DNA from 2 places in the Ectothiorhodospira sp. PHS-1 genome. Region 1 is predicted to be linked to the other one. Evidence: riboswitches for the same ligand, from Rfam matches in the RefSeq annotation. Region 1 holds a riboswitch; the other holds the start of a gene.
What was found. A riboswitch is a leader RNA that binds a small molecule or an ion and turns the genes downstream of it on or off. The one in region 1 is predicted to bind S-adenosylhomocysteine.

Region 1 (4,354 bases):
CTGTCGGGTCATGCTGAAGTCCCGGCGGGGTAATGCCACCATATCCCAGCGTGCCATTCAGACCGATACCCACACGGACGTAATCCCCCTCCATCACAAGCGGAGCAGCCGAAGCCGGAGCGGTAAGCATGACACCACCACCAAGCAAGATGGCCGATAAGGAATACCCAAGTACAAGAGTACGCTTGTAATCCATCATCAATCCCCCATAACACGTTTTTCTGAAAAAGCAGCATTCGCAGAACGACCCAAAGCCACCCAGCAAAAAACGCGCCACAAAAATAAAGTAAAAAGGGATCAACTACTTATTTTTAAAAAGGGGAAAATTACCGGGCTGACGAACGTATTTCCTAGAAAAATGTAAATTCTGGCGACATCGGATAACGAAAAGCAGACATGGACAACAACCCATCAGGAATAAGACTGACAATCATTTCAGCCCCAAGGCTTCCATCTGCCGGCACGAGATCAGATGGCCACGCTCGGCGGCGCGCCGGATCCAGGAGAGCCCCAACGCCTCGTCCCTGGGCACCCCCTCCCCCGTGATGTAACAGCGGCCCAGCCAGTGCATGGCGTCCGGGTATTGCTGGTTCGCGGCGGCTGTCAACCAATGGATGGCCAGCGCTTGGCACCCGGCCTCCATCAGCATCAGGGCCACGTCGTGGCGGGCCGCGGGGTCACCGGCATCCGCCTGCTGGATGACCTGAAGATCCTCGTCTTCCAGATCCGGCAGGGGGATATCCCCGCGGATCAGGTCCAGCTCGATCCTGGCATGCCCTGGCCCTCGCCCTCCTGTCCTGCCCAGGCGCCTCACCGTGCCGGTGGCGATGCGCCGCCAGAGGGTCCTTCTGCTTAGACCGGTCAGCTGGATGGCCGATTCCAGGGTGATTGATGGCATGCGCGGGTCCTCCATTGAATGGAGTGTAGCGGGTGGAGGAATCCCGCTGGAAGGGTGTGGCATTGAAAAATAATGCCGAGCGTTTTGGTCGGCATTATGGGATGGTGCCAGGGGTTGGGAGGGGGTGGGGGTGAAATACCGGGCAAGAGGGGATTGGTACCGTTTATCCCCAATTTGGAGTTGGCATCATGTTTGCTCTATTGGAACTGTCACCCAAATGAACGGAGAGCTGTGATGCAGAACCAGAAAGGTTTTACTTTGATTGAACTGATGATCGTTGTGGCGATTATTGGTATTTTGGCGGCGATTGCGTTGCCGGCGTATAACGAGTACCGCAACCGTGCCCAAATCGGTGCCTGCGAATCCGAACTCTCATCGCTTAGGTCTAACGCAATTATGCTGGAATCTGGAGATACTAGCTATAGCATCCCTACAGAAACGCAAAACTGCACTGCTGTAAGCATCGCGGATGGCAGTGGTGATCTAAGCACCGTAAGAGTAATCAAGGGCACAGCAAAAGATCAAAGCACCACTGACGTTGAAGTCTCTCTGGGAATACCAGTAACTACTCCTTAATTATGGATGCATAAGTAAAATCTAAAGAAAACCCACCTTCTTGATATACTAACCCCGGCTCCATGTCGGGGTTTCTTTTTTCATGGATTCCTAAGAGGGTGTTTACAAAAATAGTACCAAAATCTAAAGGACACCCACTTTTCGCCGACCTCCCCCGCCCTCTCTGAGACCCTCACCCCATGGAATCTAAAGGACACCCACTTTTCTTTGTGGTGTCGCGCTGTGTCCGCCGCGCTTTCCTCTGTGGGCAGGACCACCACACCGGACAAATCTGGACAAATCGGACAAATCTAAAGGACACCCACTTTTCCGCCGACCTCCCCCGCCCTCTCTGAGACCCTCACCCCATGACCCGACCTCGCTCAGAACTGGTGTCCGTCACCGACACGCCCTGGTATCACGTGGTGTCGCGCTGTGTCCGCCGCGCTTTCCTCTGCGGACAGGACCGCCACACCGGCCAGAACTTCGAACACCGGCGTGGCTGGATCGAGGCCAGGATTCGGCAACTGGCCGCCGTCTTCGCCATCGACGTGGCGGCCTATGCGGTGATGAGCAACCACTATCACATCGTGCTAACCGAATCTTAACGAATCTAAAGGACACCCACTTTTCGTTGGGACCTTGGAGTACCAGCCCGGCTGGCTCTTGACGCGTTCCTTGATCTGGGCGAACAGCACGCGCTCTTCGTCGTTGGTGGGGTTGTCCACCAGGGACAGATCCTTCTCGGCGCGGGCGCCCAGGTGGATCAGCAGGGTGGCGTCACCGCCATCGTCCAGGATCATGTTGGGGGTGCCGCCGTCGGACCATTCGAAGATCTTGTGGCAGTAGTCCCAGTACTCTTCCAGGGTTTCGCCCTTGTAGGCGAACACGGGGGTGCCGCCGGCAGCGATGGCCGCAGCAGCGTGGTCCTGGGTGGAGAAGATATTGCAGGAAGCCCAGCGCACGTCTGCGCCGAGGGCCTTCAGGGTTTCGATCAGCACGGCCGTCTGAATGGTCATGTGCAGGCTGCCGGCGATGCGGGCGCCCTTCAGCGGCTGGGACTTGGCGTATTCTTCGCGGGTGGCCATCAGACCGGGCATTTCGGTCTCGGCGATGGCGATTTCCTTACGGCCGAAATCGGCCTGGTTGATATTCGGCTACGGCGTAATCGTGGTTCTGGCTATCAACGACTGCGTTCATGAACACACTCCTTAAATCTTTGGGCGAGTGCGAAGCGGTCGGAAGGGAGCAAAACTTTCAGCTCGCCGACCACTTTCGCGGGTACAGCGAGCGCCGTTTTAGGAGGTGTCTGAGCCTGGCGGATTCGGTGATCCGTTGCAGCGCTCCTCAGACAGAGCCGCAAAGTATAGCGCATTCACTGGAAAAATCACACCCGGGGGTCTTGCTGCCCGATCACAACACGGTCATCGGACAGGAAAGACCCCGTTAAATCAGTGAAAACGTTGTTCATTCCTCGCGGCGAAATCCTTTGGGCAGGTCATGTGTTTCCGGGAGTCTGGAGACGATTTCCTGCAGTGCATCGGGGAGTATTTCTTCCACCACAGGATGATAAAAGGGCATCGCCAGAAGTTCCTGCGCCGTTTCTCCACGCTGAATGGCCCAGGCCAGTAAATGAGCCAGGTGTTCGCCATGCGTGGCCATCAGCGATGCGCCTCGCAAGCGGCCGGTCTTTGCATCGGCATGAAGACGAATCAGATTGCTCTGCGCGCCCAGGATCACGGAGCGGCCATTGCCGCTGCCATCGGCTGAACCGGTAATGATCTCGTTGGGGTCCATATCTTCCTGGTGCTCACCGATCACGGCGATATCCGGATGAGTGAAGGCAATGCTCAGTGGTGTGCGGCGGCGAAAACGGGTGATGCCCCGGGCTGCGTTGAAGCCGGCGATGGTGCCTTCGTCTCTCGCTTCATGCTGCAGGGGGCGGTGGCCGTTCACATCGCCTGCCACAAATACGGGAAAATCCTGAACCTGCTGAGTGGCCGGATCGAAGCGCAGTTGACCCTTGTCGTCCAGTTCGAAGCCTGCTTCGGCCAGGTTGAGGGTGTCGGTGTTGGGTCGCCGACCCAGGGAGGCCAGGATCATGTCCACCTTTTCCTGCCCCTGGGATGTCTTCATCAGGATCCCATCCGCTTCCTTGCTCAATTCGGCGCTCTCGCCCAGCCACAGGGGGAACTCCGCGCTGAATTGCTCGATCACGCGCTGCCCCAGTTCCGGGTCGCTGATGCCCGCGGGGAACCTGGCAATGTCGGCACCCACGACGCGCACCCCAAGGCGTGACAGGGCCAGGCCCATTTCCAGGCCGATGGCGCCGAGGCCCAGTACGCCTACCGAGTCGGGGATATGTTTGGCATCGAACAGGGTGTCGGTGGTCACGACCCGGTCACCCAAGGGTTCGAGCCATTCGGGTACCACCGGGCGGGAGCCATTGGCAATGACCACGGCCTGGGCGCGCACCACCTGGCGATCGCCGCCCGGGAGTTCCACCTCAAGCACGGTGGGTTCCACGAAGCGGGCCGGTCCCTCCAGCAGGTTTTCGCCCATGGCCTTGCGAGCGTTCTCCTCTGTCTTCCCGGCGAATCGGTCGCGCATGGCGCTGACCCGGGCCCAGGCCGCGTCCCGGTCCAGGGATAGCTGCCCGATGCCTTGGGTGCCGTACTCGGCCATCTCCTGCCGCTGATGCCATAGGTGGGCGGCGTGCAGGGCAACCTTCGAGGGCATGCAGCCAACCCGGGCGCAGGTGGTGCCCAGTGGGCCCGGGTCTATCATCGTCACCGACTTGCCGGCCATGCGAACCTGCTTCATGGCGAACAGGCCAGCGGTGCCTGCGCCGATGATGGCGACGTCGGTTTGAATATCCTGGGGCATGGATGCCTCCTTGGT
Region 2 (8,642 bases), on a different contig from region 1:
GGCCGCCGACCGGATCGCCCGGGCCGTCACTGCCCGGATGCGCAGGGCGTGAACAATTCCTCCAGACGCTGCCCCAGCGCCCGGTAGATCTCCAGGGCGGCCTTTTCCTGCAGGCAACGGGCGAACTGCGGCACCCAGCCACACAGATGCTCCCACAGATCACGCCAACCGTAAGGCGAGTTGGGAAGATCCTGCTCCAGGTACCAGGCCGCATAGATGAGTTGCATGGCCAGGGAGTCCGGCGCCCGCCCCTGAAGGGCGATGCCGGCCTGCCGGTACAGGACCAAAAGATTGTGGGTACCGCCCGCCATCACCTGATCGGACCAGGCTGACTCCCGGGCGGGGCATTCTTCTTCGGTGAAGAGCCGCTGATACTCATGACGCAGCACCGGCAGTCCCAGCATCCGCAACTCCGGCAGGGCCGGCTTGAGCCAGACCCAGCTATCCGCCATCTCCTCCATGGTTTCCAGTGTATCCATGGTGGGGGGCGACAGCAGCCCACTTAGAATGCAGAGCTCATCGACATCAAGCTGATCTCCTGGCAAGGGATTTTCCATGACAGCCCCGATTGATATGCCCCCAAATCGCAATTTCATCATCTCAGTATCTTTACAGGATGGGACTATGCCCCTCGGGATGGACTCGAGGAATGGAAAATCCGCACCAAGTTGAGCCGAGTCAATTAAAACCTTCGACCCGGAAACGGACATGGGAAAACCGGGTCAAGGCAGCATCCGCCATGACTCCACGTAGACATTGCCCAACCCCTGAATCGCCTTGATACGCAGGTTGCGCTCCAGCTCCCAGGCATCGGGGGGATACTGGTTGTTCCAGGCGTAATAGCGACGCTCATCCCAGCGGCTCAAACGAAAGCCATAGGTGTCCCGCATGTAGAGCATGGTACGAGCGATGCTGCCCTTGGCCGCATCGGGCGGCTCGGCACGGCGTAGCCAGCGACTGATGCGGATCTCGCAGTCTCCATAGCGATCCCCGAACCAGAACACGCGCCCCCAGTCGTAATTGGATCGGCGTCCATTGATATAGCCGACGCTGGGATAGAGATTGTGCAGGTCATTATGAGCCGCCAGGAAACCAGGGTCGACCCGCTGACAGCATTCACGTCCCGACAGGGTTCGACCCGATGCGGAACGGCAGGCCTCATAACGTTCCGGCTCTTGCCAGCAGCGCCGGGACTGACCAAACCAGGAAGCGGGGAAGACGTGCTCGGCCTCGACCCTCAAGGCCCGTGACTCGGTCACCAGGGACTCAAGGCCGCAACTGCCCAGATCCACCCTCAGGTCGCCGTCATACCGACAACCGCAATAGAAGGTATGAGGCCGGTCCGCGTGGACGCGCTCATAGAGGGCTCTACGGGCCAGACTCCAATTGGCTGCCGTCACCGGCAATACCTCCGCCGGCACCGGCTCGTGGCGGTAACGCCAGGCATCCGGCAGCAGCGGCTGCACCATACCTCGGGTCTGATGGATACCCTGGCGCAACTCCGGCGGCAGCAGATCCAGCGCCCAATGGGGCATTTGGAATACGCCCAGCAAGGATGTACAGGCCAGGACCGCGCCCAGCAACCAAAAACGGGAGCGGCGAGGGACGGGACGGGATCCGGCGGATTTGCGCGGAGAGGAATGACGGCGGGCCATGGATCAGAAATCAGACGAAACGGAAAACGACGGGCGCGAAACACCGGCATCGATCCTGGGCAGCCTCGGAACAAGGCTGCCCGTGATAATGCCGGGATCATGCCGCGACTGCATCACACGCAGACCCGGACGCCCGCGGGGCAAGACCCTAAGGCCGCGCCGCGACAGCAGATTACTTGGCGGCGGCAGCCTGCTCGATGGCCTCGAGCAGCTGGGCATCCAGTTCGGGAAGCACCGGGATTTCCTCGCCGGCGGCACCCTTGACCTGCTCCAGCAACTGCTCGGAAACCTTGCGCAGCTCCCGATACTGCTCCACCAGCTTGGTGCTGTTTTCCAGGGCGGTCTGCAAGGTGCTCACCTTTTCATCCAGTTCACGCTTTTCCTTGCGCAGACCGGAGAGCTGGGTTTCCAGCTGCTTGCGGGCGGTGGCTTCGTCATGTTTCTGCTTCTTGAGCTGCCGCAGTTTCTTCATGACGTCTTCAGGCGTATCGGCCAGGGCCTTGTTGATGGCCTTGAGGGCCTTGTCCTTTTCGGCCAGCTGTTCCTTGATGGACTTCATTTCCTTGGTGTGAGCCACGCGCTCCGCGGCCATGTCCTGCTCACCGCTCTGTAGCCGGGAAAGGGCCTCTTCGCGGGCGGCATCCGCCAGGATCTGCGCCTTCTCGCTGGCCTTGACCTTCTTTTCCATGGCATCAATGGCCTGCCGGGCCTGCTCATTGGCCTGCTTGATCTTTACATCCGCCTCGTTGCCTCTCTGGATGGCAACGTCAAGAGCGGCCTTAAGCTCATCGGTGCTGCACTCAGGGTCCAGACCCAGGGCATCCGTGGCCCCCTTCATCAGCATCTGCTTGCTGATGGCAAGTTCTTTCCAGACCTTCAACTGCAGTTCTGCTTCAGCTTGATTCACATATGACTCCTGCACGGGTATTTCAGATGGTAGGGGTAGAGATTTTGGGCGCGCATTCTACATGAGTTGAGGACCAAATGCTGCATCCAAAGTCAAGCGCCCGCGAATGGCATCGCGGGCACGGGAAAGAAAAGGCCTCAACAGGTGAGCGGAACGCCGGGAACGCCGTTCAAGCGGCCCGATAGACACCCCGCCGGGGCGAATTCAGACGCCCATGCTTCTTGAGGTAACCCAGGGTCTGACTGATGTTCTTCACGTTCAGGCCTGCCGCCGCGGCTCGCTCCCGAATTTCGCCGATGGACATCTCGGACTCCGAGGCCACAATCTCGCAGATCACCTGACTGGGACCGGCATCATCAGCGGCTCGGGAGGCACGCCCCCCGGATGCCTTGCCACCCAGCTTGCTGATCTCGCGGTCCAGGGCCGCCAGCTCCTTGCGATGTCGACGCACCAGTTCGCGACGCTGTTCACGCAGGGCCTGGCGCTGTTCGCGCACCTCCTCCTCCTTGGCCGCAGCCTCCTGCTCTTCCCGCTTGCGCGCCAGTGCATAGAGTTCCTGGGCGGACATCTCCATAGGGTTTTTCATGGTCTCGGTCATTCATCTCTCCGGAAAATCATACGGCAGGCCGATGATTCTAAATAGCAGCCCACACGCTTCATATTATTTTTAGGACAGAACAATCCATACCGGAACAACCACAACATTCCATCACGACCTACGGCCGCGAAGTCACGACGGGAACCGGAATACGGATATATTCGGCCCATACCCTGAATGAGCAAATCACACATATTGCGTGTGCCGTGATTATGACATAAGAGCAGCATGATTTTCACATCAGCCAAAGAAATTATTGTATATTTCGCCGCTCCGGACTCAGCCTTGAAAGATGATCCTCCACCGCCGCCGGATCGGCATCCACTTATCAGCCTCAGGCAAAAGCATGCATATCCAGGCTCGCGATTGTCGGCCTCGCACGGAGGCCCGCCACACATCAACGACTCACCCCACGCCACATACATAGGCCTGGATAAACAGCTTTCAGGACAGCAACTTGCAGATCCATTTCGACCAGGACCGAAGAATCGGACCCATCCGCCGGATCTCGCAAGCGCGGTAAAGATAGTGAGGCATCATGGGCGAACCGAGCCTGAATGCCCTCGCCATATCCAGCCGGCATTGCGCGACAATTCAGAGCGGGGTCGACAGATTCAAGCCGAAGATCCATCAACATGCCCAGCCTTCGTGGGCGACCTGACTCAAAGCCGGCCCGAATCAAACATCAGCAGATATGCGTGATTTGGAGATGGCTCAAACCGGGTCATCATGCGCAGGAAACTTCATCCCCGGGCGGCCAAGCCCGCCCCTGAGCGATCTCCGGGCGACGGGGCAGGAAGGTGCGGGAGCGGTACACAGGCAACCGATGCAAAGCACCGACACTTCCCCTATAATCCCGGGTTCAGTCTGAGGAGCGCTGCAACGGGCCCTTCGGTCCGCCAGGCTCAGACACCTCCTAAAACGGCGCTCGCTGTATCCGCGATGGCGGTCGGCGAGTGACGTCATTTCCCCCGTCCCCATCGCACCCTCGCCCAACGCTTTTTGAGGAGTGTGTTGAATGAATGCCGTGGTAGATACCAAGAACCAGGATTTCTTTGTCAAGGACATGTCCCTGGCCGACTTCGGCCGCAAGGAAATCGCCATCGCCGAGACCGAAATGCCCGGCCTGATGGCCACCCGGGAGGAATTCGCCAAGTCCCAACCGCTCAAGGGCGCCCGCATTGCCGGCAGCCTGCACATGACCATCCAGACGGCGGTGCTGATCGAGACCCTCCAGGCCCTGGGCGCTGATGTGCGCTGGGCCTCCTGCAACATCTTCTCCACCCAGGACCACGCCGCCGCCGCCATCGCGGCCACCGGCACCCCCGTGTTCGCCTTCAAGGGTGAAACCCTTGAAGAATACTGGGACTTCTGCCACCGGATCTTCGAGTGGTCCGACGGCGGCACCCCCAACATGATCCTGGACGACGGCGGTGACGCCACCCTGCTGATCCACCTGGGCGCCCGCGCCGAGCAGGACCTGTCCGTGGTGGAAAACCCCACCAACGAGGAGGAGCAGGTGCTGTTTGCCCAGATCAAGGCGCGGGTCAAGCAGCAGCCCGGCTGGTACTCCAACATCCTGAAGAACATCAAGGGTGTCACCGAGGAAACCACCACCGGCGTGCATCGTCTCTACCAGATGGCCAAGGAAGGCGCCCTGCCCTTCCCCGCCATCAACGTCAACGACTCGGTCACCAAGTCCAAGTTCGACAACCTCTACGGTTGCCGCGAGTCCCTGGTGGACGCCATCAAACGGGCCACCGACGTGATGATCGCCGGCAAGACCGCCGTGGTCTGCGGCTACGGCGACGTGGGTAAAGGCTCCGCCCAGTCCCTGCGCGCCCTCTCCGCCCAGGTGTGGATCACCGAAATCGATCCCATCTGCGCCCTGCAGGCGGCGATGGAAGGCTACCGGGTGGTCACCATGGACGAAGCCTGTGACAAGGCCGATATTTTCGTCACCGCCACCGGCAATTTGAACGTGATCACCGCCGAGCACATGGCCCGTATGCGTGACCAGGCCATCGTCTGCAACATCGGCCACTTCGATTCCGAGATCGACGTGGCCGGTCTGCGCAAGTATCAGTGGGAAAACATCAAGCCCCAGGTGGATCATGTGATCTTCCCCGACGGCCACCGCATCATCCTGCTGGCCGAAGGCCGTCTGGTGAACCTGGGCTGCGGCACCGGCCATCCCAGCTTCGTCATGTCCAACTCCTTCACCAACCAGGTGATGGCCCAGATCGAGCTGTGGCAGCACGGCGACAAGTACCAGAACGACGTCTACGTGCTGCCCAAGCACCTGGACGAGAAGGTGGCCTCCCTGCACCTGAAGAAGATCGGCGCCCAGCTGACCCGCCTCACCGAGCAGCAGGCCAAATACCTGGGCCTGTCGGTGGACGGACCGTTCAAGCCGGAACATTACCGGTACTGATCGGACGGGGTTGACCCTCCCCCGCCCCTCTCCCCCGGGAGAGGGGTTTTTTGCGCCCATCGGATCACGCTTCCCGCTTCCCGCAATCCCTTGCGGAGGTTCTATGAAATCCCAACTTCGACACGAACGCACCTTCAGCTTCGAGTTCTTCCCACCCAAGAACGAAGAGGGTGTGGAAAAACTGCGCAAGACCTGGAGCCGGCTGGCCAGACTGGAACCGCGCTTTTTCTCCGTCACCTACGGCGCCGGTGGCTCCACCCAGGCCCGTACCCTGGAGACGGTGCTGGATATCCACACACATTCGGGCATCGCCGCCGCCCCCCACCTGTCCTGCATCGACTCCACGGCGGAACAGATGCGATCCATCCTCAAGACCTACATGGACAATGGGCTGCGCCATATCGTCGCCCTGCGCGGGGATCTGCCCTCCGGCATGCGTGAACCCGGCGAGTTTCGCTACGCCAACGAACTGGTGGAATTCATCCGTCGCGAGACCGGCGATCACTTCACCCTGGAAGTCGCCGCCTACCCCGAGTTCCATCCTCAGGCCCCCAGCGCCTTCAAGGACCTGGAGAACTTCAAGCGCAAGGTGGAGGCCGGTGCCGACTCGGCCATCACCCAGTATTTCTATTCGGCGGATGCCTATTTCCGCTTCGTCGACGACTGCGAGCGTATGGGCATCAACATCCCCATCGTGCCGGGCATCATGCCCATCACCAACTACAAACAGCTGGCCCGCTTCTCCGACGCCTGCGGCGCCGAGATCCCCCGCTGGATCCGCAAGCGCCTGGAAGCCTACGGGGATGACCTGGACGCCATCCGGGCCTTCGGTGAAGAGGTGGTCAGCCGCATGTGCGATCAGCTCCTGCACGAAGGCTCGCCGGGTCTGCATTTCTACACCATGAACCAGGCCGGCCCCGTCTCGGCCATCTGGAAGAACCTGGGCCTGACCCCGCAACCGGAATGAGAGTCCCTCGCTGCTATCTGGATCACCCCCTGGCCGTCGGCCGGGAAGTCGCCCTGGACGAACGGGTCCACCGCCATGTGGTGCAGGTCCTGCGCCTGCGCACCGGTGCCCCGCTGATCCTCTTCAACGGCGACGGCGCTGAATACACGGCCACGCTGATCCAGGCCGAACGACGGGCCTCGGCGGCGCGCATCGAGGCCCGCGTCCCCCGGGATACCCGGCCGGCCCTCCCGGTCACCCTGGCCCAGGGCATCGCCAAGGGGGATCGCATGGATTACGGCCTGCAGAAGGCCACGGAACTTGGGGTGTCCCGGATCCAGCCAGTGATCACCCGCCGCACCGTGGGCGGCGACGACGAGCGACGCCTGGACAAGCGCATGACCCATTGGCGGGGAGTGGTCATCAGCGCCTGTGAACAGTGTGGACGCAACGATATTCCCGAACTGTTGCCGCCCATGCCCCTGACGCGCTGGCTGGGGGCGTACCGAAGCGGCCCGGGGGCGGAGGAACAGGCACTGGGGCTAGTGCTGGACCCGAGGGCCACCCACGGCCTCACCGGCATCAGGGACCGACCGGCATCGATCCACCTGCTGATCGGCCCCGAAGGAGGGCTGGAGGAAAACGAGATCGGCCAGGCCATCCATGAAGGCATGACGCCGGTCCGGCTGGGACCGCGAATCCTGCGCACCGAAACCGCCGGCGTGGCGGCCCTGGCGGTGATTCAGGCCCTTTGGGGCGACCTGGGAGACTGATTGCTTCAGAGCCGGCTCAATACATCCTGAAGCATGTGCTCGATGCCCTCGAAGGCGGGGATCATGCACAGTACCCCGCTGGCCCTGACCCGGGCCGCCACCGCCGCCGGGTCATCCTCCCGCCGGGGCAGATTCTGGATGTCGGCCGGGTTCAGGGTCACCGGATGGGGAATGCCTCGCACCTGCAGGGCGTAGTACTCCAACCCGGGCAAGCGCTCGATCCCGTGCATGACCACAAAACGGTTGATGCGGGTCTGACGCTCCCTGGGCACACCCAACAGGGTGTCCAGGGAGACGATAGGCACCTGGGACTGACGCCATTCAAACACGCCCCGCAACCAGTCCGGCGCGCTCGCCACTTCCCGCACCACCTGCTGGGTCACCACCTCGACCACGGCGGACTGGGGCAGGAGCAGGTTCTGCTCCTGGAGGGAAATGATGAAGGCATGGACACTGTCGCTGATGAACTCGCTCATGCCGCCCCCCCGCTACCTTGATGCTCATCGAGCACTTCCCGAATCTGCGTCAGCAGGTCCATCTCCTGATAGGGCTTGCCCAAATAGCGGTTGACACCGATCTCCATGGCCCGTTGCCGGTGTTTGTCGCCGGTCCGGGAGGTGATCATGATGATGGGCAGGCGGCGTAGACGGGCATCATTACGGATGTGGGTGGCCAGTTCAAAGCCATCCATGCGCGGCATCTCAATGTCCAGCAACATCAGATCCGGCACCTGTTCCTGCAACTGAGCCAACGCATCCACCCCGTCCCTGGCGGTCAGCACATGGTAGCCCTGGCGTTCCAGGGCGCGGGCGGTAACCTTGCGGATGGTAATGGAGTCATCCACCACCATGACGACGCCACGCCGGCGCTCGCTCGCCGTGTCGGGTTGCGCGTCGTGATAGGCCAGGCGGACACCGGCCCCCGCACGCACCAGAGCCGGCACATCCAGAATCATCACCACGCGACCATCCCCCAGGATGGTCGCGCCGGCGATCCCCTTCACCCTGGAAACCTGAGGCCCCACCGGCTTGATCACCACTTCGCGACTGCCCATCAGGGCATCCACATGCAGCGCGATGCGATGATCGCCCGAACGCACCAGCAACACCGGACACATGGCGTCCGGGGACGGTATCAGGGGACGGGATACCTTGAGCAGGGCACCCAGATGCTTCACCTCATAAGTGTTGCCCGCATACTCGTAGACGGGATCGTCGGCGGCATGGAACGCCGCCAGGTCACGTCCCTGCATGCGCAGGATGCCCTCGATGCTGGAAAGGGGAACGGCAAAGATCTCGTCACCGGTCTGCACCAGCAGGGCCTGGCTGA

Region 2: another riboswitch for S-adenosylhomocysteine. It lies ahead of ahcY (adenosylhomocysteinase); the one in region 1 lies ahead of ECTPHS_RS13405 (adenosylhomocysteinase).

The regions. Positions count from the first base shown of each region.
Region 1 is NZ_AGBG01000058.1:207-4,560, reverse strand. Features, by position in the region: partial or broken gene ECTPHS_RS15020 (hypothetical protein) at 1-301, opposite strand, end outside; gene ECTPHS_RS13420 (tetratricopeptide repeat protein) at 431-898, opposite strand; gene ECTPHS_RS15380 (prepilin-type N-terminal cleavage/methylation domain-containing protein) at 1,133-1,474, shown strand; partial or broken gene ECTPHS_RS13410 (Type I secretion system protein TolC) at 1,822-2,049, shown strand; partial or broken gene ECTPHS_RS13405 (adenosylhomocysteinase) at 2,095-2,653, opposite strand; S-adenosyl-L-homocysteine riboswitch at 2,735-2,808, opposite strand; gene ECTPHS_RS13400 (dihydrolipoyl dehydrogenase) at 2,921-4,339, opposite strand.
Region 2 is NZ_AGBG01000006.1:20,073-28,714, forward strand. Features, by position in the region: gene bioD (dethiobiotin synthase) at 1-52, shown strand, start outside; gene ECTPHS_RS13885 (molecular chaperone TorD family protein) at 27-479, opposite strand; gene ECTPHS_RS03790 (endonuclease) at 723-1,535, opposite strand; gene ECTPHS_RS03795 (hypothetical protein) at 1,828-2,562, opposite strand; gene ECTPHS_RS03800 (hypothetical protein) at 2,732-3,160, opposite strand; S-adenosyl-L-homocysteine riboswitch at 4,024-4,097, shown strand; gene ahcY (adenosylhomocysteinase) at 4,179-5,594, shown strand; gene metF (methylenetetrahydrofolate reductase [NAD(P)H]) at 5,698-6,561, shown strand; gene ECTPHS_RS03815 (16S rRNA (uracil(1498)-N(3))-methyltransferase) at 6,558-7,313, shown strand; gene ECTPHS_RS03820 (chemotaxis protein CheW) at 7,319-7,789, opposite strand; gene ECTPHS_RS03825 (Hpt domain-containing protein) at 7,786-8,642, opposite strand, start outside.